One region of the Streptomyces sp. NPDC058877 genome, then DNA from elsewhere that is predicted to be linked to it. Evidence: riboswitches for the same ligand, from Rfam matches in the RefSeq annotation. Region 1 holds a riboswitch; each other region holds the start of a gene.
What was found. A riboswitch is a leader RNA that binds a small molecule or an ion and turns the genes downstream of it on or off. The one in region 1 is predicted to bind cyclic di-AMP.

Region 1 (6,994 bases):
CCGGGCCGCCGTCCGGCCGCAGCGCCGGGCAGACGTCGAGGCGGCGCTCGGTCGGATCCGGGACACCGGGGTGCCCGTCCTGAACATCGACCTGATCTACGGCATCGACGGACAGACGGAGCGGTCCTGGCGGGTCTCGCTGGACGCCGCCCTCGCCTGGCGGCCCGAGGAGCTCTACCTCTATCCGCTGTACGTGCGCCCGCTCACCGGGCTCGGCCGGATCCAGGACCCGGAAGCCGCCGACCGGGAGTGGGACGAGCAGCGTTTGCGCCTCTACCGCTCCGGCCGGGACCACCTCCTCTCCCAGGGCTACGAGCAGGTGTCGATGCGGATGTTCCGCCGCGCGGACGCCGCCCCCGCCGGCCCGGAGGACCACGCCTGTCAGACGGACGGCATGATCGGCCTGGGCTGTGGGGCCCGCTCGTACACCTCCGCCCTGCACTACTCCTTCGACTACGCCGTCGACATGCGGGAGGTCCGCTCGATCATCGACGCCTACACCGCGACGGAGGACTTCTCCCGCGCCGAGGTGGGCCGGGCGGTGGGCGGGCAGGAGGCGCGTCGCCGCCATCTGCTGCAGTCGCTGCTCCAGGCCGAGGGCATGCCGCTCGCCGGATACGAGGAGCGGTTCGGATCCTCGCCGTTCGCGGACTTCGGCCCCGAGCTCTCCTCCTTCGAGGCGTACGGCTGGCTGGACGCGGACGCCCCGAGGGGCGTGCTGCGGCTGTCACCGGAGGGGCTCGCCCACTCCGACGGTCTCGGTCCCCGGCTCTTCTCCCCCGCCGTGCGCGCCGCGATGGCCGCGTACGAGGCGAAGTAGCGGGGTCGGCATGGATCTGAGCCGACGCCCGGACAAGGGCCTCCAGCCGACCGCACGCCCGCTTCCGGCCCCGGGCCCGCCCTCGGGCACGGACCTGACGCTGCTCTACCGGGGACCGCTCTCCTCCTGCGACTTCGACTGCCCGTACTGCCCCTTCGCGAAGCGGCGGGACAGCCGCGAGCAGTTGCGTGCGGACCGGGCGGCGCTCGAACGGTTCACCGGCTGGGTCGCCGCGCAGACCGGTGACCGGCTGCGCGTCCTCTTCACTCCGTGGGGCGAGGGGCTGGTGCGCTCCTGGTACCGGCGGGCACTGGTCGAGCTGTCCCGGCTCCCGCACGTGGAGCGGGTGGCGATCCAGACCAATCTCAGCTGCAGGACGGAGTGGCTGGCGGAGGCCGACCCGGAGGGCGTGGCGCTCTGGTGCACCTACCACCCGGGGCAGACACCGTACGAACGCTTCCTCACCCGGTGCCGGGAGCTCGCCGAACGGGGCATCCGCTTCAGCGTCGGCGTGGTCGGTCTGCCCGAGCACCGGGAGGACGCCGTCCGGCTGCGGGCGGAGCTGCCCCCGCACGTGTACCTCTGGGTGAACGCGGCCGAGGGGCGCACCTACACCGACGCGGAGGCCGATGCCTGGACGGAGCTCGACCCCTTGTTCCCGTACAGCCGGCATCCGCACCGCTCGGCGGGGCTGCCCTGCCGGACCGGGGAGTCCGTGGTCTCGGTGGACGGCGAGGGGACGGTGCGGCGCTGCCACTTCGTCCGGGCGGAGCTGGGGAACCTGTACGACGGCTCGTACCGCGCCGCCCTGCGTCCCCGGGCTTGCCCCCTCGCCGTCTGCGACTGTCACATCGGCTACGTCCACCTGGAGACGCTGCCGCTGTACGACGTGTTCGCCGGCGGGGTCCTGGAGCGGATCCCCGCCGCACCGCCGACTACAGCGGCATGAGGTCGGGGCGCTTGGCCTCGACGTGGTCTCCGGAGCTCTCGCCGCGCAACCGGCGTCCGATCCAGGGCACGAGGTACTCCTTGGCCCAGTGGATGTCGTCGCGTCGGACTTCGAGGGTGCCGCGCGGCGGGACCGGCGGCCACGGCTGGTCCGGGTCCGCGGGCACCGGCATGCCGAGGACCTGTGCGGCGCGCAGGGCGACCCGGGTGTGTCCCTCGGGGGAGAGGTGCAGCCGGTCCTCGTCCCAGGCGCGCCGGTCCTGGACGGACTTCAGCGACCACAGGTCGAGGACCGGACAGCCGTAGCGGTCGGCGACGGCCCGGACGTGTCCGTTGTAGGTGGCGATCTTCCCCCGGAGGTGCTTGAGGAGCGTGACCTCGCGGGTGTCGAAACCGGTCGTCACCATGACGGTTCCGACGGCGGAGGTCAGCTCGACGACGGCGCGTTCGAAGCGCTCGGCCACGTCGTCCGGATCCGTCCCGGGGCGGATGATGTCATTGCCGCCGGCGCAGAAGGTCACCAGGTCGGGGGCGAGTTCCTTCGCCCGGGGGACCTGTTCCGCCACGATCTGGTCGAGGAGGCGTCCGCGTACGGCCAGGTTGGCGTAGCGGAAGGCGTCGTGCTCCGGCAGCTGGTCGGCGAGCAGGACCGCGAAGCGGTCAGCCCAGCCGACGTAGGCCCCGTCGGGGCCGGGGTCTCCGACGCCCTCGGTGAAGCTGTCACCGATCGCCGCGTACGACCCGAATGCGTGGTTGTCTCTTGATCTCGAATCGTCTGCCACGGGACCACATCCTTCCCCTTCGGGTGTGACCTACGCGACCGTAAGGAGGGGTTGACGGCGGGTGACATACGCCACCGATAAAGATTCCACCAAGCCGGAATACGCCGGAGGCCCGGCACGCACGTGCCGGGCCTCCAGGAGTTACGGGGCGTCAGATGTTCACGCCGTGCTGGCGCAGGGTCGCCAGCGGGTCGATGTCGGAGCCGTACCCCGGCCCGGTGCGCATTTCGAAGTGCAGATGCGGGCCGGTGACGTTGCCGGTCGCGCCGGAGAGGCCGATCTGCTGGCCGCCGCTGACGGTCTGGCCGGCGGAGACGGAGATCGAGGAGAGGTGGGCGTACTGCGAGAAGGTGCCGTCGGCGTGCTGGATGACGACCTGGTTGCCGTACGCTCCCCCGTTGCCCGCGGAGTAGACGGTGCCGGGGCCGACCGCCACGACGGTGGTTCCGGTGGAGGCCATGAAGTCGACACCGGTGTGGTAGCCGGAGGACCACATGGAGCCCGAGGCGCGGTACGGGGTGGAGACGCCGCCGTTGACGGGGGCGAACCAGCCGGAGGAGGAGGTCGTGCCGGCCGACGAGGACGACGCGGCGGAAGAAGAGGAGGGCGCGGAGGTCGCGGCGGCCGGGGCCGAGGCGCGCTCGCTGCTGCGGGAAGCCCGGGGGGCGTCGCCGTTCTTTCCGGAGCTCCGCTTGCTGCTGGCGGAGTCCTTCGGAGCGGGGGCCTTCGGAGCGGGGGCCTTCGCCGTGCTCTTCGCACCGAGGGTGAGCTTCATTCCGGGCAGGATCAGCGAGGGGTTCTCACCGACGACCTGGCGGTTGTCCTCGTAGAGCTTCTGCCAGCCGCCCGCCAGGTGGTGCTCGGCGGCGATCTTCGACAGGTAGTCGCCCCGGACCACGGAGTAGGTCTTCGGCACGGCCTTCGCGGCGACCGGGGCGGCCTCCACGGCAGCGGCCTTCGCCGGGACGGCGACGGGCAGGGCCGGCGCGGCGTGGGCGCTGGCGGCTCCGAGGAGCGGGAGGGCGACGACGGCGCCTCCGGTGCCGGCGGCCAGGAACCCGCGGGTGATCGGGTTGACCTTGGGACGGCGGTGCTTACCCTTCGCGGGCATGGCGAATTCCTCTCCGTCGCCTACGAGGTGAGCTGTCGGGTTCGGACTGGAGATGTCCGGCCGCGTTCTCACGCGACTTCACCCCGAGCCGTCCTTGTCGAGGGATCGGCGTACTACCTGGGTCCCCCGCTCCTGCCTCGTACGGGTGAGTGCGGATTCCGGGCGGTGGCAGGATTCGGCGGTCCGTCCGGAGTGAGCGCGACGCTAGACGAGTGGGGCCGGAGCGAACAAGCCGCACTTTTCAGGAACTCCGCAATCCTTTGCCTTTGGGGCGAAATTCCGGTCACCCTCCGTGGATGACGGTCTGTCGATCTCCTTTTCCCCAAGGGAATTCGAAGAAGACGATCAGGCACGTTCCGTCACGGTTATGACGCTGCTCACGCATCGAACCCCATCTCCCCCTCAATCAGGGCGCGTTGCCCCTATCCCCCAAATACGGACAGATCGCCCATTACCCCCCGAGGGGGGTGCGCACACGGCACTCGGCCGAGATGATTGCCCCAAGAACAGACCGCCAGAACAGGAGCACCCGCCCGTGACGCAGCAGCTGCCGCAGACCCCTCCCACCGAAGCCACCGAGCCCGAACTGACGGAGGTCCGCAACTTCCGGGACGTGGGCGGCCTGCCGACGACGGACGGGCGCGCCGTTCACCCCGGACGACTCTTCCGCAGCGGCCACCTCGCCCACGCGACGGAGCGCGACGCCGCCTTCCTCGCCTCCCTGGGCCTCCACACCGTCTTCGACTTCCGCAACGAGGCCGACCGGAAGGTCGAGGGCGCGGACGTCGAGCTGCCCGGCGTGCGGAACGTGAACATCCCCCTCAATGACCCGGCCGACGGCAAGGAGTTCTGGAAGCTGGTCAGGGACGGAGAGGTCGCCCGGCTGCGGGAGGTCCTCGGCGACGGCAAGGCAGCCGCCCGAATGTCCGATTCCTACCGGAAGATGGTGGTCGAGCGCACCGCGGAGCACAGTCGGATCCTGCACTCCATGGCGGAGGAGAGCGTCCCGGCCCTCATGCACTGCGCGGCCGGCAAGGACCGGGCGGGACTCGCCGTCGCGATCACCCTGCTGGCCGTCGACGTGGAGCGGGACGCGATCGAGGCCGACTACGTGAAGTCGAACGACCCGCACCGCCGCTACAAGATACGGCGCAGCTCCACCGCCCCGGACGGGATGTCCCCCGAGGTGATGGAGCTGCTGAGCCCGCTCTTCGACGCGCGGGTGGAGTACCTGCGGGCCGCCCTGGAAACGATCGGGGCGACCTGGGGCTCGGTGGACGCCTACCTCACGGAAGGACTGAAGCTGGCTCCGGAGACCCGCGAACGCCTGCGGGAGCGGCTGCTCACCGGCGCATGAGCCCGGCGAGCGGAACTACTGGTTCTGCCCGCCCATCAGGAAGAGCAGGTAGAGGAAGCCGGCGAAGAGGTGGCCGGCGATCAAATAGGCGAAGAGGCGGAGCACGAGCCCCTTGGGGAACCTGCCCTCGCCGCGCTCTTCACCGGTGACCGGTGCGGATTTGTCGGACATGTCAACCCTTCCTTCGAGGATCTCAACGAGTCGCCCGTGATCAGCCCCGGTGCGGGGTCCCGCCCCCGAGGCACAGCTCGGCGGCGGGGCTCTGCATCAGGGTGTGGACGAAGAGCAGCTCGGCCCCGCCGGGGGTGGCGGCGCCGATCCGGTGCGGGGTCAGCGAGTCGAAGTGCGCGCTGTCCCCGGGGTCGAGGACGTGGACGACCTCGCCGAGCGCGAGCCGCACCCGCCCCTCCAGGACGTGGATCCACTCCTCGCCCGGATGGACCCGCACGATGTCGGCCCGGGTGGCGTACGGCACGTGGACCCGCAGGCACTGCAGGGCCCGGCCGGCCCCACCCGCCTGGCGGTAGACCCAGCCGTCGGCCTCGACCGGCTCGGAACGGCCCGCCCGCACCACCGGATCGCGCTCGGGGGGAGCCTCGCCGAGGAGCTCGGAGACCGTCGTACCGTAGATGCGGGCGAGGGCGAGCAACATCGGGAGCGAGGGCTGCCGGTTCCCGGTCTCCAACCGTGAGAGGTGGGCCGGCGAGAGGCCGGCCCGTTGGGCGGCGGCCTCCAGGGTGAACCCCCGGCGGCGGCGCAGGGCCCGCAGCTGCGGAGCGACGTCCGGCAGGACGTCCGGGGTGACGGGGACCGGGGGTGGCGCCCCGGGGGCGTGGTCCATGCGTCCATTCCGCCAGGACCGTTCCTCTGAGGCAAATTTATTGCCTCAGAGGCAAAGTGCACCGGCCGTGCGGCTTCAGCGCTGCGCGACCGCCTGCTTGACCAGTGTCTTCCCGAAGTCCCAGAGCAGCCCCCCACCGCCGTGGGCATCGTCCATGACCGCGGTGAAGGCGCTGACGAACCGGTCGACGTCCGCCTCGTCGATGATCAACGGCGGGATCAGTTTGATCACCTCCAGATGGTCCCCGGAGACCTGGGTGAGGATGTGGTGCCGTTGGAGGAGCGGGACGACGACCATCTGGGCGAAGAGGCCCTTGCGGGCCGCCTGGAGCATCGTCCAGCGGCTGCGCAGCCCCAGCGAGGACGGCCGGCCGAACTCGATCCCGATCATCAGACCGCGTCCGCGGACCTCGTGCAGGAGCTCGTACCGGGGCACGAGCTCCTGCAGGCGCCCGGCGAGCAGCCCACCGGTCCGACGGACGTGGGCGACGACGTCCTGGTCCTCCATGACCGAGAGCACGGCGAGCCCGGCCGCCATGGCCTGGGCATTGGCTCCGAAGCTCGCCGAGTGGACCAGGACCCGGTCCATCGACGAGTAGACCTTCTTGAAGATCCAGTCCTTGCCGAGGGTGGCCCCGACCGGCACGTAGCCGCCGGAGAGCGCCTTGGCCACGCAGACCAGATCGGGTTCGACGCCCTCTTCGTGCTGGTAGGCGTAGAAGTCGCCGGTGCGACCCAGGCCCGTCTGCACCTCGTCGGCGATGAGCAGCGCACCGTGCCGGTGGAGCAGTTCCTGGGCCGCCCGCAAGAAGCCCGGCGGCGCCTCGTGGACCCCCTTGCCCTGGATGGGTTCGACGACGAAGGCGGCGACGTCGCCCGCGCGCAGTTCACGCTCCAGGGCGTCGAGGTCACCGAGGGCGATCGCGGTGTCCGGCAGGAGCGGGCCGAAGCCGTCCCGGAAGCTCCGCTCGCCGTTGACGGAGAGGGAGCCGGTGGTGAGTCCGTGGAAGGCGTGCGAGCAGTAGAGGACCCTGGGGCGGCCGGTGGCGCACCGGGCGAACTTGAGGGCGGTCTCCACGGCCTCCGTGCCGCTGTTCCCGAAGAAGACCCGGTCGAGGTGTGGGCTGTGGGCGAGC
Region 2 (6,994 bases), on a different contig from region 1:
CCCGGCGACGACGTCCAGCAGCGGTCCCTCGTAGGTGTCGCGCGAGACCAGGTTGTAGTGCGGCTGGAGGGCGACGTACCGGGCGAGGCCTTCGGCTTCGGCGAAGTCGAGGGAGGCGCTCAGCCGCTCCGGGGAGATGTTGGAGGCGGCGACGGCCCGCACCTTGCCCTCCCGCACCAGCCCGTCGAGGGCGGTGACGATCTCCTCGACGGGGACGGACTCGTCGTCGAAGTGGGTGTAGTAGAGGTCGATGTGGTCGGTGCCCAGGCGGCGCAGCGACTCCTCCGCGCCCGCCTTGATGGTGGCGGCGGAGAGGCCCTTGAAGTGGGGGTGGGCGCCGACCTTGGTGGCGACGACGACCTCGGAGCGGTTGCCCCGGGAGGCGAGCCAGCGGCCGATGACGGTCTCGGACTCGCCGCCCTCGTTGCCCTCGGCCCACGCGGAATAGACGTCGGCGGAGTCGATGAAATTGCCACCGGCTGCGGCGTAGGCGTCAAGGACGGCGAAGGACTGGTCCTCGTCGGCGGTCCAGCCGAAGACGTTGCCGCCCAGGGCGAGGGGGAAGACGTGCAGCTCGGAGGTGCCCAGCGGGCGGAGGGTGGTCATGAATGGACCAACGGGTCCCGCCGCCGGGCCTATTCCACCGGGGTCAGATGCTCAGGCCCTTGGAGCGGAGCCAGCCGGCCGGGTCGATGCCGTCGCCGCCGGGGGTGTGGACCTCCAGGTGGAGGTGGGGGCCGGTGACGTTGCCGGTGGCACCGACGCGGCCGATCGTCTCGCCGGTGCCCACGGTCTGGCCGACGCTGACCGTCATGGACGACAGGTGGCAGTACCAGATCTCGGTGCCGTCCTCCAGCTCCAGGACGATCCGGTAGCCGTAGGAGCCGGACCAGCCGGCCGACTTGACGGTCGCGCCGTGGACGGCCTTCAGCGGGGTGCCCGTGGGGGCGGCGAAGTCGAGGCCGGTGTGGTAGCCGGAGGACCACATGGAACCGGACTGCATGTAGGTGGAGGTGATCGTGTACGAGGAGAGGGGGAGCGAGTAGCTCGCGGCGAGCTGGGCCAGGCGCTCGGCCTCGGCCTCGGCCGCAGCCTTCGCCGCCGCCTCCGCCTCGGCCTTCGCCTTGGCTTCCGCCTCGGCCTTCGCCTTGGCCTCCGCCTCGGCCTTCGCGGCTGCCTCCGCCTTGGCCGCGGCCTCGACGGCCGCCTTCTCCGCCGCCGCCCTCTCCGCCTCGGCCTTCTCGGTGGCGTCTGCGGAGGCCTGCTGCTGCTCGGCCTGCTGGAGGATGCGGGCGCGCAGGGCCTCTCCCGCGTCGGCGGTGCCGGCGGAGACCTGCTCGGCCTGACCGCTCCGGTCCTCGGTCGCGGTGGCGTACGTGGTGCTGGTGAGCGGGTTCGGGTTGGCGGTGGCCGTGGTGACGGGCGCCTCCTCTTCGTCGCCGGAGAGGAACGCGCCGACGCCGGGGAGGTCCTGGGCGTCCGGAAGGTTCAGGTCGGGCAGGTCGGGGAGGGATATCGCCACCGGGGGCTTCTCCTGCGCGGTGGCGAGGCCGCCCGCGCCGACGGCAGCGATCACGCCGACGCCGAGGACGGTGGAGGAGCGGGCGAAGTTGGAGCGCTGCTTGACGACCCGGTGCCGGCCGCCGGAACGGTTCTCGGCCCGGAGGGAGCCCTCGGTGGGGTTCCACTCGGTGCCTTCGGCAGCGGGACCCGCACCGCCGCCAAAGGCGTCGAAGGGGGCCTCGGGTGCGGGGGTGTTGGACGCCACGGGGGCGCGCTCCTTTCCTTCCTCCTCGCCTACCGGGTTAGCTGACGGGTTCGGAGCAGGAAGGTCTCCTACGGGCTCGCTCGCGCGGGTGCGTGGTTCGCACGCGTGCGAAGGGGCCCGATTCACCCCAAGTGGTGGTTCCCCGGTTCCCTTTCAGGATTCGGCGCATGCGCACGGTGCCGCCTCTTGCGACGGCTGTGACGACCGCACTGCGTTATCGAACGTTAATAGACAGGGCCTCCCGATTCCAAGCCGTTCTCCTTGATCATTCATTGAATTGGCGCACTATGAGGCGATTTGACCCCCACTCAACAAGGTCCGGGGCGGGTGGGGCGAAACCTTCAGAATCTGACGTTGTGTCAATTGTTATCGCAGTGACACCCCTCGACTACCCCTGGTGACCGGAGCCGGCCGGCGGCACGACCGGCATCGTCCGGCGCCGCTCCGGCTGCCCGCTCGCCGGCCGGCTCACCGCGAGCAGCGCCATGTCGTCCGTCGCACCGCCACCCGTGTGGAGGCGCACGTCGTCCACGAGCGCATCGAGCAGTTCCTCCGGGCCCGGGAAGATCCGCCCGGCGAGCCGGGCCGCCGGATCGTAGAAGACGCCCTGCCCGTTCCGGGCCTCCGAGAGGCCGTCGGTGTAGAAGAGCAGCGTCGCACCCGGTGGGAACGGCCGGGCCTGCGCCCGGTCCGGCCACGCACCCAACTCCCCCATGCCGAGCGGTAGCGCGGCCTCGTCCGGCTCCAGGGCGGCCAGCCGCCCGTCCCCGTGCAGCACCAGCGGCGGCGGGTGCCCGCGGTTGACGACCCGGACGAAGCCGTCGAAGGTCCCGCTCCCGCCCGGATGCGGGACCTCGGCCAACACCGCGGTCGTGAACCCCTCGACCGCGTCGAGCTCGTCCCGGCGGGTGCCCTCCCGGGCCAGTGCCCGCTCCAGCCGCTGCGCCACCCCCTCCAGGGACCGCTCCTGCTCGGCCGCCTCCCGGAAGGCCCCCACGATGACGGCGACCGCCTCGACCGCGTCCATCCCCTTGCCCCGCACGTCCCCGACCACCAGCCGCACCCCGTGCGGGGTGTCCTGCACGGCGAACAGGTCCCCGCCGATGAACGCGTCGGCCTGCGCCGCCTCGTACCGCGCCGCGCACTGCAGCCCCCCGATCCGCTCGGCGGGCGTCGGCAGCACGGCCTTCTGCGCAGCCTCGGCGATCACCCGCGCCGAGGCGAGGCGCTCGCCGCTGCGGCGCACGACCCGGTTGATGAGCAGGGCGAGCACGGAGACGGTGACCACGGTCAGGGTCTCGGTGAGGGGCGGGATGTCGAAGGAGGTGCCGTTGTAGACGTGCAGTCCGATGGAGGCCAGGACCGCGGCGAGGCCGGTGAGCAGGCTGGTCAGCGTCGAGAAGAAGGGCGCGGCGACCAGCGGGGCGGCGGAGAAGAGCGGCGCCGCCGTGTACGCGGGCGGTGTCAGCAGGTCGAAGACGACACCGCCCACGATGATCAGCGGGGGCAGGGTGCGGAGGAACCGCCGGACCCTGCCGTACGCCGGACGGGCCTCGTCGCGCCGCCGCGTTCCGTCCGCCGCTCCTACGGGGTGCCCCACCTGTGCTCTCCTGCCCGGTCCGACCGGCCGCGGTCCGCACCGCGCCCTCCCAGGGTCGCCGCCGTCACGCGCGGCGGCGACTCCCGGGCGGCCGACCGGTGGACGGCGTCAGCCCGACGCCGGGGCGACGACCCCCTCGGCGAGCCGCCCGCCCCGGGCCAACAGGGCCATCGCCGTCGCACACACCAGGCCGACCCCGCACAGCGCGAGCCACGGCACCGCCGACCACCCGGTGACGTCCAACAGCGCACCCGTCCCCAGGTTCCCCAGGGTGATGCCGACCCCGCACACCGTGTTGTAGAGCCCGTAGTGGGTGGCGACCCAGCGGCCCCGGGCCAGGGCGACGACGGTGTCCATCTCGTACGGGTAGAGCACCGCGTTCGCGACGGCCAGGACCGCCGCGCACGACAGCAGCCCCACCACGCCCCGGCCCAGGGCGGCCGGGAGCAGGAAGGCGCTGCCCATCAGGCCGAGTCCGAGGACCAGGCACCGCTCCCGGCTGAGGCGGTGCCGGCACCAGGCCGTGATCCTCAGTTGTCCGGCGAGCGCGACGAGCGCCGAGACCACGAACAGCGCGGTCGTCGTCGCCGTACCGCCCGCGGCGAGCGGCAGCGCCAGGTAGACCTGGAAGGACAGCACGTACGAGCCGGTCATGGCCAGCGAGAAGAGCCAGAAGGTGCGGTGCGCGAGCACGGTGCGGAACTGCCCCCGCTCCCCCTCCCCACCGTCTCCGGCGCCGGAGGCGGTCCGCACGGGCAGGTGCCGGAGCTGGACCAGGGTCAGCCCGGCGAACAACACCGCCGCCACCACGCACGTCAGCCGGAACGACACCCCCGTCAGGGCCACCCCGACGAGCGGCCCGAGCAGGATGCCCGCCTGGTAGTAGGCGTTGAACAGCGCGAAGGCCTCCACCCGTCGCTCCTCCCCCGCCTCCGCCGCGAGACAGGCACGCACCGCCGGGTTGAACAGCGCGCCCGCCAGTCCCGTGGCAAGCGAGGCGGCGATCAGCCACGGCAGCGACTGCGCGAGGGCGAGCGCCCCGAAGCCGACCGTCCGCAGCGCGCAGCCGGCCACGATGAGCGGTTTGAAGCCGAGCCGGTCGGCGAGCGCCCCGCCGACGAGGAACATGCCCTGCTGGGAGAGGTTCCGGGCGCCGAGGACGAGACCGACGGCCCAGGCGGCCATCCCGAGCCCGTCCGCCAGGTGCGCGGCCAGGTACGGCATGAGCATGTAGAAGCCCAGATTGATGGTCAGCTGGTTGAGGAAGAGCAGCCGGACGGCCGGGTCGAAGCTGCGGGTCTGCCTCCAGATGCCGCCCTTGGCGGGCGCGGTCGCCGTGGTCACCGGGCCCTCCCCAGGTCCCGGCGGGTCCAGCCGCTGACGGTTTCACCGGAGACGTACCCGGCCGGCGCCTCCCTCACGGGCCCGTCGAGGAGGCCGTGCGCCGCGCAGAACTCGTCGTTGAAGACGGTGTCGAAGTACCGCTGCGGCCCGTCCGGGAAGACCGCCGCGATCCGGGTCCCGCGCGGCCTGGTGCGGGCCAGCCATCCGGCGACCAGTGCGACCGCCCCCACGCTCCAGCCTCCCGTCGCGAACTGGCGGGAGGCCAGGCGGCGGGCCGCCCGCACCGCCTCCGCCGGGCCCACCCAGTGGACCTCGTCGAAGGCCCCGTGGTCCACATTGGCCGGGTGGATGGAGGAGCCGAGGCCGCGCATCAGCCGCTCCCCGGCCGGCAACCCGAAGACGGTGGAGTTCACGGAGTCCACGCCGACCAGTTCCAGGGCCGGACTGCTGGTGGCGCGCAGGGCCCGGGCGATCCCGGCCGAATGCCCCCCGGTGCCGACCGCGCAGACCAGGACGTCGATCCGGTCCAGTTGCGCGGCCAGCTCGGCGGCGAGCCCCGCGTACGCATCGGGGTTGTCGGGGTTCCCGTACTGGTCGGGCCACCAAGCGCCGTCGAGGCCCTGCAACAGCTCGGCGACCCGGTCCATCCGGGCCTGCTGCCAACCGCCCCGCGGGCTCGGCTCGCGCACCAGGTGGACCCGGGCGCCGTGGGCGACGAGCATCCGCTCGACGATCGGTTCGAGACCGGGGTCGGTGATGACGTGCACGGGGTGGCCGTGGAGCACGCCCGCGAGGGCCAGACCGAGGCCGAGGGTCCCGGAGGAGGACTCGACGATCGGGGCGCCCGGCCGCAACTCCCCTCGACGACGGGCCTGCTCGACCATGTAGAGGGCGGCGCGGTCCTTGATGCCGCCGAAGTTGAAGCCTTCGAGCTTGGCCCAGTAGCCGTCGTCCGTCCACAGGACGGGGGTGTTGCCGACGGTCTGGACGTGGGTCGGGGCCTGCGGGGCGGCGGGCAGCGGGGAGCCGGTCCGTGGTGCGCTCATGGCGGGGTACGTCCTTGCTGGTGGGTACGCGGAAGGGAACCTGGTCACGCGGGGGGCGGGACCCGGTTCAGTTCCGGTCCACTCCGAGGGCGATCAGCAGACGGCCCGGCTCGGGCCCGGGTCCCGCCCTGCCCCGGACGCAGCGCGCGCGGGGGTCGGTGCGGAGGTCCGCCGCGTACGACCGGGTCGTGGCCCCGCCGGCGTCCGGCGCGGCGAGCTGGGAGGCCGCACCCTGCGCGGGCAGGGGCGCGTCGAAGGACCACGGGTCACCGGAGCGCTCACAGCCGTGCGGGGGCACGGGGGCGAAGACGGTGGCCGGGGCGGAGGTCGGCAGCGCGTGCCCGTGGGGGCCGTGGCAGACGCCCACGAGGAGTGCGAGGAGCGCAAGCAGGACGAGCACGGCGGGCGCCCGCCGGCTCAGCTCCCTCACACACCCTTCACTACTCATGGTGCGCGTGAGACTACGGTGGGGCATCGCACGCCCACAAAGAGGCGAGCGCGGTTTTGGCCACCGTTTACTTCGGGCAGCGGATCACCGGGGCCCCGCGGTCTGCGGGCGGCCGGTCCCCACGGGTTCCGCACGCCGTGGGCGGCGGATCAGCCCACGTACCGCTCCGCATGGACGGTCATCGCGTCCCGGACCAGGAGCGCGGTGCCCTCCCCGTGCTTGTCGTAGTGGGCGGTGAAGCGCGGGTCGTCGACGTACATCTGGCCGAGTCCGATCAGGTACTCCTTGCTCGGCGTCGCGGTCTTCGACAGCCATGCGACCTGGCGCCGCACGATGGCCTGCACCTCCTCGCCGTCGGCGGCGAGACCGGACCGCGCCGCCCGCCCGAAGTCGCGGGCGATCTCGGCCTGCTCCGCCACGAACGCCTTCTTCTGCCCGGCGTCGAGCGAGCGCCACCAGCGGTCGCCCTCCGCGTACGCCTCGGCCCCCCAGCGCTCGGTGACCTCTTTCTCGTACTTCGTGTGGTCGAAGCCGTCGAACACTTCGTCGGCCATGAGTTCTTCTCCCTTCTCGGTCTTCTGCAGAGTGGTCCGCACCGACGCGATCTGGCGTCCGATGCGCTCGCGTTCCTGCTCCAACAGGGCGAGGTGGGTACGCAGGGCGGCGGAGGTGTCCCGCTGCCCCGCGAGGACCTCGGCGATGGCGGGCAGCGAGAGCCCGAGCTCGCGCAGCAGCAGGATCCGCTGCAGCCGGACGAGCGCCGCCTGGTCGTAGTACCGGTAACCGTT
Region 3 (6,994 bases), on a different contig from region 1:
CCCGGCCCGCACCGCCCGCGCATCCCCCGTCTCCGGATCGAGCAGTACGTAGCAGCAGCTCGCGAACTGCCCCGGATCCAGGTCGATCAGGAGCCGGTTGGTGCCCCGCATCACGTCCTGCGGCCGGTGGCCGCCCAGTGCGAACGCCCGGACCGCGCTGCGCAGCTGCCCCATCGTGGCCGCCGCCGCCACGCCGTGCCCCTGCACGTCGCCGATCACCAGGGCGAGCCGCCCGTGGTCGGTCTCGATCACGTCGTACCAGTCCCCTCCCACGTCCATGCCCGCAGTGCCCGGTAGGTACCGGCCCACCGTGTCCACCCCGTCCCGTACCAGCAGTCGGTGCGGCAGCAGTGCGTCCTGCAAACCGCGTGCCACCGCCGCCTCCGTGTCGTACCGCTGGGCCCGCTCCAAGGCCTGCGCGATCAGTCCCGCCAGCGCCGTGAGGACGGTCCGCTCTTCCGGGCTGAACCCGCGCGGAGCGTCGAAGCCGAGGATGCAGGAGCCCACCGGCCTGCCGGAGGCGATCAACGGCAGGAACGCCCGCGCCCCCGAGTCCGCGTCCAACGGCAGTCCCGGGTACGTCTCGCCGAGCTTGTCCATCGATTCGAAGAAGAGCGGCCTGCCGCTCGTCAGCGTCTCCACGCCCGGCAGCCGGGCGTCCAGGGCTACTCCGTCGAAGGGTTCGAGGAAGCCCGGCGGGAAACCCGTCTCCCAGGCCAGGTAGAGGCGCCGGTCGCTCAGCAGGTAGATCGCCAGCTGTCGACCGCCGAACGCAGGCAACAACTCCTCCGTCACCACCGCCGAAACCTGGCGCGCCGTCACCGCTTCGGAGAGCGCGATCGCCAGGGCCACCGGCCGGTACAGGGCCGCCGCCTGGTCGTCGGGTTCCGCCAGGACACCGCCCTCCCGTGCACCCCGTACCGCGTGCGGGGCCACTGGAGCGGGGCCCTCCTCGGGAACCAGTACCAGCGTCACCCCGTCCCGCCCGGGGTGCAGCGAGACCGACAGCCATTGGCCCCGCTCCGGGCGGGCCATGAAGCGCACCGGTTCCGTGGAGAGCAGGGCGGCGCGCAGTTGCTCCTCGTGGAAGGGGTGGGCGAGCCAGGGCAGTGCCTCCCACAGCGGCCGTCCCGCCAGGGCCCTGCGCGGCCGGCCGAGCAGGCTTTCCGTCCGTTCGTTGACGTAGGTGATGCGACCGAGGCGATCGGCCGCCAGGATCGCCCGCGGCAGGCGGTCCGTGGCGTCCGAGCCGATCAGCCCCGTACCGAGGTCCACGAGCGTGCCTTCGAGCCGCCTGCCACCGGGCGGGCCGGTCCCCGACGGGTTTCGCCGGGCCCGCGCGGACACCTCGAGCAGGTGGAGGCCGCCGTCCGGGCCCTTCAGCCGGATCCGCCGCACCGATGGCCGCCCCTCGGCCTCCGTGGCCTGCCGGGCAGCCGCCCACAGGGCGTACCCGTCCTCGGGATGGAGCAGTGACGTCAGCGCCTCGATGGAGCAGGGCGACGAGACCTCCGTTCCGAGGACGGCGAGGAGCCCGTCGTCCAGGGTGACCGTGCCGGTGGCCAGGTCCCAGGCGAAGGAACCGAAGCGGACCGGCGGGCCCGAAGCGATCGGTAGCTGCACGCACACCGGATCACCCGGCCACTCGACCTCGGTGCCCTGCCGGACGAGGTCGGCCAGGGTCTCGCCCAGACGGAGCGCGTCCTGGGTCATTCGCCTTCGGTCCCGTGCGTTCACCGGCATCCCGGGACTCGGCGCCCGCAGCGCCATGAGCACGCCGAAGCGCTCCCGGCCCGCGACCACGGGCGAGTACAGCGAGGCGAAGGGGAACGGCAGGCTCGCCACCAGTTGGGGAAAGCGCTGCATGGCCTCCTCGACGTCGGCGAGGTGGACGGACTGCCCCGAGCGGTGCACCTCAGAGACGGGAAACGGCCGGTTCGCGTGCATCCGCCACCACGGGCGGAACAATTGCCCGGGAAGCCCCACCAGGACGGCGAGCCGCAGCAGCCCCGGAGTGCCGGAGCGCAGGTACACCCCGCCCGCATAGCCGCCCACCTGCTCCACCGCTTCGACGGCGGCTTCCGCAAGTGCCCAGGTCAGCGCAGCCGGAGCCGGCCCGTCGTCGGCTCCGTTCTCGGACGGATGTCCGATGCCGCCCGCCGGGCCGTGGCCGGACACGCCGTGCGAGGTCACACAGACAGCATGCGCCAGGGACGAAGCCGCCCGCATCCGGGACCGGTGCGTTCACCGTCGTGAGCAGGGTGTTCCGCGGAGCTTGGGCCGGCTCCGTCCTCCTCTGCCGGGCCGGTGACTCCCCGGGCCGAGCGGCCGGGCCCGTCTTAGGCCTGCCGGTCACCGCGCCCCGTCTACCCTGGGAGGGGTGGGCAAGGGACGGACGACCGTGTTCTTCCCCGGGTCCGAGCCGCGCAGGCGGAAGGGCGGCCGATCATGTTCTTCAGCGACCGCAGTGACGCGGGGCGGCAGCTTGCCGCCCGGCTCGACCACCTCAAGGACCGGGACGTCGTGGTCCTCGGGCTCCCGCGGGGCGGCGTGCCCGTGGCTGCCGAGGTGGCGGACGCCCTCGATGCGCCGCTCGACATCTGCCTCGTACGCAAGCTCGGGGTCCCCCAGCAACCGGAGCTCGCGATGGGGGCGCTCGGGGAGGGGGGCGTCCGGGTGCTCAACGAGAGGGTGCTCCGCGAGGCCGGGGTGAGCGAACGCGAGCTCGCCGCCGTGGAAGCACGGGAGCACGTGGAGCTCGACCACCGGGCCCTCCGCTACCGGGGCGACCGGCCTTCCGTGCCGCTCGACGGACGGACGGTGGTGGTGGTCGACGACGGCCTGGCGACCGGGGCCACGGCCCTGGCGGCCTGCCGGGTGGTCCGCGCCCGTGGCGCTGCCCGGATCGTCCTCGCGGTCCCGGTGGCTCCGCGCGGCTGGACGACCCGGCTCGGCGGGGAGGTCGACGAGACCGTCAGCGTGCACACGCCGGACCGGTTCTTCGCGATCGGGCAGTTCTACCGGGACTTCTCACAGACCGCGGACGCCGAGGTCGTCGCCTGCCTGGACCGGAACAGGGCCGCGCGCGACCCGGTCGTGCAGGACACGGACGTGTGGATCCCGGTCACCGGCCGCACGCTCGCCGGACGGCTCGCGGTGCCCGAGGGAGCAGGTGGCATCGTCCTGTTCGCCCACGGCAGCGGAAGCAGTCGGCACAGCCCCCGGAACCGGGCGGTTGCCGCCGGGCTCAACCGGGCGGGGCTAGGGACGCTGCTCTTCGACCTGCTGACCGAGGCGGAGGCCACGGACCGGGCAAGGGTCTTCGACACCCCACTGCTCGCCGGGCGGCTTGCCGGGGCCACCGAATGGCTGGCCGCGCGGCCCGAGGGGGCCGGACTTCCCCTGGGGTACTTCGGGGCGAGCACCGGCGCGGCGGCTGCGCTGTGGGCGGCCGGCGACCCCGAGTCCCGGGTGAGCGCCGTCGTCTCGCGCGGCGGCCGGCCGGACCTCGCGGGTGAGCGCCTGGGGCGGGTGCGCGCCCCCACGCTCCTGGTGGTGGGGGGCGCGGACGCGCTGGTCCTCGACCTCAACAGGAGGGCCCAGTCACTGCTGCGCTGTGAGAACCGGCTCACCGTGGTGGGGGGTGCCGGCCACCTCTTCGAGGAGCCGGGGGCCCTGGAGGAGGTGGCGGAGCTCGCCACCTCCTGGTTCGACGACCACTTCCGGCGGCAGCGGGTCAGTACGCCCCGTTGACGTTGTCGATGGAGCCGTACCGGTCGGCCGCGTAGTTGCAGGCGGCGGTGATGTTGGCGACCGGGTCGAACAGGTCCATGGACGTACCGGGCACGTGGTAGGCGAGGAAGGTCGGCTCGATGACCTGCAGCAGCCCCTTCGAGGGGGTGCCAGCGGCGGCATTGGAGTCCCAGAGGTTGATGGCCCTGGGGTTTCCCGAGGACTCGCGCATGACGTTGCGGAGGATGCCGTCGTAGGTGCCGGGGATGCCCTGCTGGGCCATGATCGCCAGCGACTCCCTGATCCAGCCGTCGAGGTTGTCGGCGTAGTTGGTGGCGGCAACCGGAGCGGCCTTGACCGCAGCGGGGGCGGCCTGCGCTGCGGACGCGCCGGTGCCGGTGGTCACCACGGGGGCGGCCGGGCGGCGTTCGGAGCGGCTCGCGCGCTCGGTCGTCGTGGACTTCTTCGGCTTGCCCTGTGTGGCAACGGGCTTTGCGGAATTCTTATGAATCGTCAGCTTCAGACCGGGGTGAATGAGTGACGGGTTGTCACCCACGGCTCCCTTGTTGGCCCGGTAAAGGCTCTTCCAGCCGCCCTGGATTCCCTTCTTGTGGGCGATCAGGGAAAGCGAGTCACCGCTCACGACGGTGTAGGTGCGCGCGGCTGCCGGGGCGGTGACCGCCTTGGCGACGGCCGGGGCCGCGGGGCTGCTGAAGGGCCGGGCGGCCGTTTCCGGGGCCGCGGACGCCGGAGCGGCGTTGGCGGCGGCCGGCACGACCAGCGGCAAGGTCAATGCGGCGCCGCCCGTGCCCACCAGGGCCAGGCCACGGGAGACGGGACTACGACGGGGGCGGCGGTGCTTGCCGTGAGCAGGCATGACGGATTCCTCTCCGGTGCCTGCGAGGTGAGCTGTCGGGTTCGGACGGGAGGTGTCCGGCCGCGCGCACGCGGCTACACCCCGAGCCGTTCCGGATCACCGGACCGGCGTATTCGTGGGTCCCCCGCTCCTGCCGTCGGGTGAAAAGGGAGGTGTGTCGAGCGGCGGCAGGATTAGGCGATCCGCTCGAATGGAGGCGACCGTAGGCCAGTAATGCAACGGATAACAAGGGGAGCGGTTCTCGGGTATCGAAAAATGGATCAAGTAATTCCGCGAATTCAAGATCGATGATCTCTCCGGAATCTCGAACTTCCTTGCGCGGCAAGGGGAGGGGGGATCCTTCCGTCGAATGGATGGGGTGGGGAGTGAATCCCGTCACTCGATGCTTTATGTCTGATATGAGAAGTAATTCCATTCATGAGTAAATGTGCAGAAATTAGGTGTGATGTCACCGACTCGCCGGAGGTCGCCGCGGCGCGCCCTCTCCTTGCGAGGGTCAAAACTCGCAAAATGGACATTCAGCATTAAAGATGGGGGCAGTCGACCTAGGAGTCACCTCGATGTCCCCTTCCCCTCCGCTGCTCACCCCCGATGACCTTGACCGCGAGGCCGCCGCGCTCTTCGAGGACGCGGCCTGGCAGCAGATCGTCACCGGCGCGACCCCCGCCGGAAAGTCGGCCCCGTCGGAAGCGCACTGGCGGCAACTGCTCAGCGTGCCGGTGGAACGGTTGGTGGCCGATGCCCTCGCGGCCCTGCCGCAGGAGGTTCCTGCCGGGCGTCGCATCCCCGGCCGGATCGGCGCCGTGCTGCCCGACCGGCTCCACGCCTGGCGCCGCATCGGCCAGGTGGAGCTGCGTCCCTCGGTCCACCTGGGCTATGCCCGTCTGGTGCTGACGGAGTGGGGCTGGCAGAACGCTCCGTACAGACTGCGCAACGTCCGAGGTGCCCGGTGTGTCTGCGGGGCCCTCCTCGCCGCCCACCGCCTCGGCTACGGCGGCGCGGACACCATGAACGAGGCCGCCGCCTGGATCATGACGGAGCTTCGGGCCCGTGGGTGGCTGGATCTGATCGGTCCGTGGAACAGGGCCCCCGGCCGCACCGCCGCCGACGCACTGGCCCTTCTCGACGCCACGATCCGCCGCGCCGCGCACGCCGGCCGGTGACCCGCCCCGCCCGTCGCCGGGCGGCGGCAAGGAGGTCGCCGCCCGGTCGTGCGTCGGGGAATCAGCCGCTGGTGCTGGGCGCCCCGGTCTCGATGTGGCCGGTGTAGCGGCGCGACCACGTCCCGTCGACGTCGGCGACGATCGTGAAGTCGTACCAGCCGTCGTTGTACGCGACCGCGTTGAAGAAGTCCTCGCGACTGGAGTTCGCCGGCACCGTGTACGTCCACGGGCCGTCCGAGCGGTAGGCGTTCGAGCGGATCGTGAAGGTGACCGGTCCGGCCGAGGTGTTGGTCATCTTGAACCACAGGGCCGTCTTCCCCGTGCCCGCTTCGGGCGCGAACCGGGCCGCCACCTCGATGGCGCGGCCCGCCTTGGAGGCGTCCCCGATGAACCGGCGCAGGAAGCGGTTGGGGCCCATCATGGAGATGTCGTACTTACCGGAACCCCACCCCAGGCCTATGTTGAAGTAGTCGGACGCGGTGTCGCCGGGGTCCACGGTGTACTGCCAGGCGGCGGTGTCCCGGTACTGGTGCGGATGGATCGAGAAGTGCGCCGACCGCTTGGCCTCCGAGCCCTGGTTCGTCATCGAGAACCAGGCCAGGATCTTCCCCGCGGCGCCGAACTCGAAGCGGTCGAGGTTGCCGTTCGCCTGGTACGGCAGGGCGCGTGCCGGGCGCGTGCCGGGCTCCTGGGAGGGCAGGGCGTTGTTCTGGGGGGCCGGGTTCGGTAGCGGGGCGCAGGCGGCCTGGCCGATGACCTTTGCCGTGGAAGGAAGGGCGGAGGGCACTCCGTACACCGGGTTGGCGAAGTCGAAGACCCCGGTGAGGTCGCCCGTCACCTTCCTCCGCCAGGTGCTGATGTGGGGGCAGAGGGCCGGGGTGCCGAGGGCCGTCGTCCAGGTCTCCATGAAGCGCAGTACGGAGGTGTGGTCGAAGACCTCGGAGCTCACCCAGCCGCCCCTGGTCCACGGGGACATGACAAGCATGGGGACGCGGAAGCCCAGCCCGATCGGTACGCCGTCGATGTACTCGCCCGGTGTGCCCGGAGGGGCGATCGGCGGCGGCACGTGGTCGAAGAAGCCGTCGTTCTCGTCGTAGTTGAGGAACAGCACCGTGGAGTCGAACACGTCGGGGTTCGCGGCCAGTGCGCGGTAGACGAGGTCGACGAAGTGGGCGCCGTCTCCGGGCGGAGCGTAGGGGTGCTCGGAGAAGGCCTCGCTCGC
Region 4 (6,994 bases), on a different contig from region 1:
CCCGCGGCGCCCGCTCGGCATTCATCGCCCGCATCCACGAACCCTTCATTTCGGGCAGCACAAACGGCACCATCCGAATAGCCATTCTTTGTATACGGCGCACATGTTAATTCTGGGCGCTCGCCGTGTTGACTGCGCGTTGCGAAAGCCTCACGCGCCCCTGCTCCTGCCTTTTGGGGCGGTGCAGGGACAGCGACCGTTCCGCGTGCAACGCCGTCAGCGCCCTCGCCCGCTCGGCGTCACCGCGCGCCACGGCGTCCACGATCGCACCGTGCTCCACCCAGGCCTCCAGCGGCTGGGCGGGCTGTTCCACGACGTACATCCAAGCGATCTTGTACCGCAGCTGAGTGAGCAGCGCCGTCAGGGCAGGACTGCCGGAGGCCTGCGCGAGCGTCTCGTGGAACCAACTCCCGAGCGACCTCAGGTCCTCGCCCTGTCCCCGCCTGGCCCGCTCCTGCCCCAGCCTGACCAGGCCGCGCAACACCTTCAGATGCGCCTGGGTGCGCCGCTGCGCCGCCCGCGCGGCCCCCAGCGGTTCGAGCAGCGCCCGCATGTCGAGGAGGTCGGCCGCCTCCTGTTCGGTGGGCTCGGCCACATGGGCGCCCGCATGCCGGCGGGTGACAACGAAGCCCTCGGACTCCAGGGTGCGCAGCGCCTCACGGACCGGAACGCGGGAGACCCCGTACCGACGGGCGAGCTGTTCCTCGGTCAACCGGCTCCCCCGCTCGAACAGACCGGAGACGATGTCGTCCCGGATCGCCGTGCATACCGAGTGCGCGGGAATGCGCATGTCCGACCTCCGCCTTGGTCCGCGCGAGACAACGTGATCGACGCCCGTCCTGCGTCCGATCTGCGACTCTATTGCAGCACGCCAGAATTTCCGATGCCCCAGCGGAATCCATGGATATCTTTTGGTCAGCAAAAAACCCCGGCTCAGTACGAGCCGGGGCTTTTGCGACGTGGTGCGCGACGGATCCGGATCAGACCGCGACGCCGCGGGCACGGAGGTACGAGATCGGGTTGACGTCCGAGCCGTACTCGGGGCTCGTGCGCGCCTCGAAGTGGAGGTGGGGACCGGTCGAGTTGCCGGTCGAACCCGAGACGCCTATCTGCTGGCCCGGCTCGACGGTCTGGCCGACGTACACGCCGATGGAGGCGAGGTGCCCGTACTGGGTGTAGGTGCCGTCGTTCATCCGGATGACGATGTTGTTGCCGTAAGCGCCGCCCCAGCCGGCCTCGACGACGGTGCCGGAGCCGACGGAGACGACCCGGGTGCCGTAGGCGGCGTGGAAGTCGACGCCGGAGTGGCTGCCGGAGGACCAGAGCGAGCCGCCGGTCTTGTAACCGGTGGAGACGTACGAGCCGGCAACGGGAAGCTGGAAGGAGGCCAGGCGGCGGCGCTCGGCCTCGCGGGCGGCACGCTCGCGCTCCAGGCGGATCTCCTTGGCCCGGGCCTCGGCCTTGCGCTTGGCCTCGGCCTCGGCCTTCGCCTTGGCGATGGCCTCGACGGCCTCCTGCTCCTGGGCGGCGGCCTGGGCGTTGATCCGGTCCACGAGGGAATCCTCGGTGATCACCTGGGTGAGGCCGGTGTCCTCGGGGGAACGGTCGTCCGTGTCGGCGGCGAGCGCCGGGGAGGCCAGGGTGCCGATGACGCCGGTGGTGGCGAGCGTCGCCGCACCGGCGATGCCCACGCTGCGGCGAGCCATCCGGCTCGAACCACGATGCTTCCCGGTGGCACGGGTGAACGCCATGAAGTGGCTGGTCCTTTCCTTCCTTCTCGCCTACCGGGTTAGCTGACGGGTTCGGAGCAGGAAGGTCTCCTACGAACCCCTCCGTCCGGGACGAAGGCGCTCGATTCACCCCAGGGACTCGATGTGGGTCCCCGGCTCCCCAGGCTCGCGCCTGACGGGGACTCGGCGATGACTGTTCGATGCCGCGGTTGCGGCACGTGCAACTGACGAACAGCCGGACCGACGCTATGCGGATCGTCTGTCAATCACCAAACAGACACGCTTATTTGTAAGACATGCCACAGGGCAGAAGGCCACCCTTACCAGCAATACGGACAAACGGGAGGTCCCTGACGAACCATGCCGTCAGGGACCTCCGTTGCCGGGCTCTGCCGTGGTCGGCGGAACGGATCAGCCGGTCACCACGGTCACTTCACCGATGCCGAGCGCCCGCACCGGCTCCGCGATCTGAGCGGCGTCACCGACCAGCACGGTGACCAGTCGGTCCACCGGGAAGGCACTGACCACGGCTGCCGTCGCCTCGACCGTGCCGGTCTCGACCAGGCGCGCGTACAACTCGGCCTGAAAGTCGTCCGGGAGGTGCTGCTCCACCTGATCGGCGAGCGTCCCGGCGACCGAAGCGGCCGTCTCGTACTTGAGGGGTGCCACACCCACGAGGTTCTGCACGGCCGTCTCGCGCTCGGCGTCCGTGAGTCCCTCCGCGGCCAGGGTCCGCAGCACCTTCCAGAGGTCCTCAAGCGCCGGACCCGTGTTGGGGGTGTCGACGGAACCGCTGATGGCCAGCATCGCCGCTCCGTTCCCCCCGGCGTCGGAGCGGAGCACCTGCCCGAAGGCCCGCACCCCGTACGTGTAGCCCTTCTCCTCGCGCAGGACACGGTCCAGGCGCGAGGTCAGGGTGCCGCCCAGGCAGTAGGTGCCGAGGATCTGGGCCGGCCAGACGCGGTCGTGCCGGTCCGGACCGATCCGGCCGATCAGCAACTGGGTCTGCACCGCACCGGGGCGGTCCACGATGACGACCCGCCCGGTGTCGTCGGCGGTGACCGGCGGCATCGGCAGCGGCTCGGCCGGCTCACCGACCCAGGCGCCCAAGGACTCGGCGAGGACCTTGTCGAGGTCGACGCCGGTCAAGTCACCGACGACCACGGCCGTGGCCGTGGCGGGCCGTGCGTACGCCTCGTAGAAGGCGCGTACCGCAGCGGCGTCGATCGCGGCGACCGTCTCCTCGGTGCCCTGGCGCGGCCGGGACATCCGGGAACCGTCCGGAAACAGCTCCTTGTAGAGCTGTTTGGCGGCGCGACGGGACGGGTTGGCCGACTCGTGCGGGATCTCGTCGAGGCGGTTGCGCACCAGGCGTTCGACCTCGGTCTCCAGGAACGCCGGCGCGACGAGGGCCTCGGACAGCAGGCCGAGCGCCTTGGGCAGGCGGGAGACCGGCACCTCCAGGGAGACTCGCACGCCCGGGTGGTCGGCGTGCGCGTCGAGCGTGGCGCCGCAGCGCTCCAACTCGGCCGCGAACTCCTCCGCACTGTGCCGGTCGGTGCCCTCGGACAGGGCGCGGGCCATGATCGTGGCAACGCCGTCGAGACCGGCGGGCTCGGCGTCCAGCGGCGCCGGCAGGAAGAGCTCCACCGCCACCACCTGCTGACCGGGCCGGTGGCAGGTGAGCACGGTCAGACCGTTGTCCAGCTTCGCACGGTCCGGAGCCGGGAAGGCCCACGGCTTCGCGGTGCCCGGCTGGGGCTGCGGGTGGAAGTCCATGTTCGTCAAAGACACGGCAGCGTCGGTCACTGGTCCGCTCCCTCTTCCTCGTCGCTGTCGCTCTGCTCGGTCGCCAGGGGCTCGTAGACGAGCACCGCACGGTTGTCGGGGCGCAGCTTGGCCGCCGCGACCGCCCGGACCTCGTCCGCGGTGACGTCCAGGACCCGGTCGACGGCGGTCAGGGCGAGCTGCGGGTCGCCGAAGAGCACCGCGAACCGGCACAGTTCGTCCGCGCGGCCCGCCACCGTGCCGAGCCGGTCCAGCCACTCCCGCTCCAGCTGGGCCTGCGCACGCTCCATCTCCTCCGACGTGGGACCCTCCGCCGCGAACCGGGCGAGCTCCTCGTCGACGGCCGCCTCGATCTGCGGCACCTCGACGCCGCCGGAGGTCTTCACGTCGAGCCAGCCGAGCGAAGGCGCCCCGGCGAGCCGCAGCAGGCCGAAGCCCGCGGCCACCGCGGTACGGTCACGGCGCACCAGGCGGTTGTGCAGGCGGGAGGACTCGCCGCCGCCCAGGACCGTCAGGGCGAGGTCGGCGGCGTCACACTCGCGCGTGCCGTCGTGCGGCAGCCGATAGGCGGCCATCAGCGCACGGGCGGGAACCTCTTCCTCGACGACCTCGCGCAACTGCTCGCCGATGACCTCGGGCAGTTCGCCGGGGCGCGGCTCGGGCTTGCCGTCGTGGGCGGGGATGGAGCCGAAGTACTTCTCGACCCAGGCGAGGGTCTGCGCCGGGTCGATGTCGCCGACGACGGACAGGACCGCGTTGTTGGGGGCGTAGTAGGTGCGGAAGAAGTTCCGCGCGTCCTCCAGGGTGGCCGCGTCCAGGTCGGCCATGGAGCCGATCGGCGTGTGGTGGTAGGGGTGGCCCTCCGGGTAGGCGAGGGCGGTCAGCTTCTCGAAGGCGGTGCCGTACGGCACGTTGTCGTAGCGCTGGCGGCGCTCGTTCTTGACGACGTCCCGCTGGTTCTCCATGGACTCGTCGTCCAGGGCGGCGAGCAGCGAACCCATGCGGTCGGCCTCCAGCCAGAGCGCGAGCTCCAGCTGGTGCGCGGGCATGGTTTCGAAGTAGTTGGTGCGCTCGAAGCTGGTCGTGCCGTTGAGCGATCCCCCGGCGCCCTGGACCAGCTCGAAGTGGCCGTTCCCCTGGACCTGCTGGGAGCCCTGGAACATCAGGTGCTCGAAGAGGTGGGCGAGGCCGGTGCGTCCCTTGACCTCGTGACGCGAGCCGACGTCGTACCAGAGGCAGACCGCGGCGACCGGGGTCAGGTGGTCCTCGGAGAGCACCACGCGCAGGCCGTTCGCCAACCGGTGCTCGGTCGCTGTCAGGCCGCCGGAGCCGGCCTCGGCCGTGGCCGTGTGACCCATGGGCATGTACGTCCCTTCGATCGCGATGTGAAAAAGTCCTGCCACTGTATGCAAGCGCGCCGACACCTGGCGAAGTTCCCGCTCCGTCATGATGTCCCTCTTCCGGGTCGCGGTCGGCGTTGTCGGTGACACGGTCCACAATGGTCCGCGTCAGATCAACCTTGTTGGTGAAGGAGCCGCAGCCGCGATGGCCCGCCGCAGCACGAAGACACCGCCGCCGGACGACGCGTACGAGGAGAAGATCCTCGACATCGACGTCGTCGACGAGATGCAGGGCTCCTTCCTCGAGTACGCGTACTCGGTGATCTACTCGCGTGCCCTCCCGGACGCCCGCGACGGCATGAAGCCCGTCCAACGCCGCATCGTCTTCCAGATGAACGAAATGGGCCTGCGCCCCGAGCGCGGCTTCGTCAAGTGCGCCCGCGTCGTCGGCGAGGTGATGGGCAAGCTGCACCCGCACGGCGACGCGTCGATCTATGACGCGATGGTCCGCATGGCGCAGCCCTTCTCCATGCGTCTGCCCCTGGTCGACGGCCACGGCAACTTCGGTTCCCTGGGCAATGACGACCCACCGGCCGCCATGCGGTACACCGAGTCCCGGATGGCCCCCGCCGCGCTCCTCATGACCGAGTCCATCGACGAGGACACGGTCGACTTCGCGCCGAACTACGACGGCCAGGAGCAGGAACCCGTCGCGCTCCCCGCGGCCTACCCGAACCTGCTGGTCAACGGTGCTTCCGGCATCGCGGTCGGCATGGCGACGAACATGCCCCCGCACAACCTCGGCGAGGTCGTCGCGGCTGCCCGCCACCTGATCCGCTACCCCAACGCCGACCTCGAAGCACTGATGCGCTTCGTGCCCGGCCCCGACCTGCCCACCGGCGGTCGGATCGTCGGCCTCTCCGGCATCAAGGACGCCTACGCATCGGGGCGTGGCTCCTTCAAGATCCGCGCCACCACGACCGTGGAAACGGTGACGGCCCGCCGCAAGGGCATCGTCGTGACCGAGCTGCCGTTCACGGTCGGCCCGGAGAAGGTCGTCTCCAAGATCAAGGACCTGGTCGGTTCCAAGAAGCTCCAGGGCATCGCGGACGTCAAGGACCTCACCGACCGCAGCCACGGCCTGCGTCTGGTCATCGAGATCAAGAACGGTTTCGTGCCGGAAGCGGTGCTGGAGCAGCTCTACAAGCTGACGCCGATGGAAGAGTCCTTCGGCATCAACAACGTGGCCCTGGTCGACGGCCAGCCGCTCACCCTCGGCCTCAAGGAGCTCCTCGAGGTCTACCTGGACCACCGCTTCGAGGTGGTCAGGCGCCGGTCCGAGTTCCGCCGCACCAAGAAGCAGGACCGGCTCCACCTGGTCGAGGGCCTCCTGGTCGCGCTGCTCGACATCGACGAGGTCATCCGCCTCATCCGGGAGAGCGAGAACTCGGCCCAGGCCAAGGAGCGCCTGATGGAGCGCTTCTCCCTCAGCGCGATCCAGACGCAGTACATCCTGGACACCCCGCTGCGCCGGCTCACCAAGTTCGACCGCCTGGAGCTGGAGGGCGAGCGCGACCGCCTCAACGGCGAGATCGACGAGCTGACCGGAATCCTCAACTCCGACGCGGAGCTCCGCAAGTTGGTCTCGGCGGAGCTGGCAGCAGTCTCCAAGAAGTTCGCCACGGACCGGAGGACGGTCCTGCTGGAGTCGGCGGGCGCACCCGTCGCGGCCGTGTCCCTGCAGGTCGCGGACGACCCCTGCCAGGTGCTGCTCTCCTCGACCGGCCTGCTCGCCCGCACGGCAACGGCCGAGCTGCCGCCGGTCGACCCTGACGCGGCGCGGGCCAAGCACGACGTGATCGTGTCGGCGGTGGCAGCCACTCAGCGCGGCGAGGTCGGCGCGGTGACCTCGGCCGGACGGCTGCTGCGGGTCGCGGTGATCGACCTGCCCCAGCTGCCGGACACCGCGAGCGCCCCGAACCTCGCGGGCGGCGCACCGCTGTCGGAGTTCCTCTCCCTGGAGACGGACGAGACGGTCGTCTGTCTCACCACGCTGGACGAATCCTCGCCGGGCCTCGCCCTCGGCACGCTCCAGGGCGTGGTGAAGCGCGTGGTGCCGGACTATCCGTCGAACAA

Region 2: another riboswitch for cyclic di-AMP. It lies ahead of ACFW2Y_RS27800 (M23 family metallopeptidase); the one in region 1 lies ahead of ACFW2Y_RS24975 (peptidoglycan DD-metalloendopeptidase family protein).
Region 3: another riboswitch for cyclic di-AMP. It lies ahead of ACFW2Y_RS29610 (transglycosylase SLT domain-containing protein); the one in region 1 lies ahead of ACFW2Y_RS24975 (peptidoglycan DD-metalloendopeptidase family protein).
Region 4: another riboswitch for cyclic di-AMP. It lies ahead of ACFW2Y_RS28235 (M23 family metallopeptidase); the one in region 1 lies ahead of ACFW2Y_RS24975 (peptidoglycan DD-metalloendopeptidase family protein).

What each region holds. Positions count from the first base shown of each region.
Region 1 is NZ_JBHYMF010000125.1:4,148-11,141, reverse strand. Features, by position in the region: gene ACFW2Y_RS24990 (STM4012 family radical SAM protein) at 1-820, shown strand, start outside; gene ACFW2Y_RS24985 (STM4011 family radical SAM protein) at 831-1,769, shown strand; gene ACFW2Y_RS24980 (SGNH/GDSL hydrolase family protein) at 1,756-2,550, opposite strand; gene ACFW2Y_RS24975 (peptidoglycan DD-metalloendopeptidase family protein) at 2,702-3,661, opposite strand; cyclic di-AMP (ydaO/yuaA leader) riboswitch at 3,666-3,836, opposite strand; gene ACFW2Y_RS24970 (tyrosine-protein phosphatase) at 4,197-5,018, shown strand; gene ACFW2Y_RS24965 (DUF6126 family protein) at 5,034-5,189, opposite strand; gene ACFW2Y_RS24960 (helix-turn-helix domain-containing protein) at 5,230-5,859, opposite strand; gene ACFW2Y_RS24955 (aspartate aminotransferase family protein) at 5,935-6,994, opposite strand, start outside.
Region 2 is NZ_JBHYMF010000159.1:9,128-16,121, reverse strand. Features, by position in the region: gene ACFW2Y_RS27805 (aldo/keto reductase) at 1-606, opposite strand, end outside; gene ACFW2Y_RS27800 (M23 family metallopeptidase) at 650-1,768, opposite strand; cyclic di-AMP (ydaO/yuaA leader) riboswitch at 1,780-1,944, opposite strand; gene ACFW2Y_RS27795 (PP2C family protein-serine/threonine phosphatase) at 2,157-3,368, opposite strand; gene ACFW2Y_RS27790 (MFS transporter) at 3,477-4,712, opposite strand; gene ACFW2Y_RS27785 (PLP-dependent cysteine synthase family protein) at 4,709-5,758, opposite strand; gene ACFW2Y_RS27780 (hypothetical protein) at 5,826-6,206, opposite strand; gene ACFW2Y_RS27775 (MerR family transcriptional regulator) at 6,356-6,994, opposite strand, start outside.
Region 3 is NZ_JBHYMF010000187.1:1,600-8,593, forward strand. Features, by position in the region: gene ACFW2Y_RS29600 (SpoIIE family protein phosphatase) at 1-2,193, opposite strand, end outside; gene ACFW2Y_RS29605 (phosphoribosyltransferase family protein) at 2,449-3,753, shown strand; gene ACFW2Y_RS29610 (transglycosylase SLT domain-containing protein) at 3,737-4,609, opposite strand; cyclic di-AMP (ydaO/yuaA leader) riboswitch at 4,614-4,799, opposite strand; gene ACFW2Y_RS29615 (hypothetical protein) at 5,170-5,772, shown strand; gene ACFW2Y_RS29620 (phosphocholine-specific phospholipase C) at 5,834-6,994, opposite strand, start outside.
Region 4 is NZ_JBHYMF010000165.1:68-7,061, forward strand. Features, by position in the region: gene ACFW2Y_RS28230 (GntR family transcriptional regulator) at 107-790, opposite strand; gene ACFW2Y_RS28235 (M23 family metallopeptidase) at 981-1,751, opposite strand; cyclic di-AMP (ydaO/yuaA leader) riboswitch at 1,764-1,929, opposite strand; gene ACFW2Y_RS28240 (M16 family metallopeptidase) at 2,142-3,539, opposite strand; gene ACFW2Y_RS28245 (M16 family metallopeptidase) at 3,536-4,882, opposite strand; gene ACFW2Y_RS28250 (DNA topoisomerase (ATP-hydrolyzing) subunit A) at 5,064-6,994, shown strand, end outside.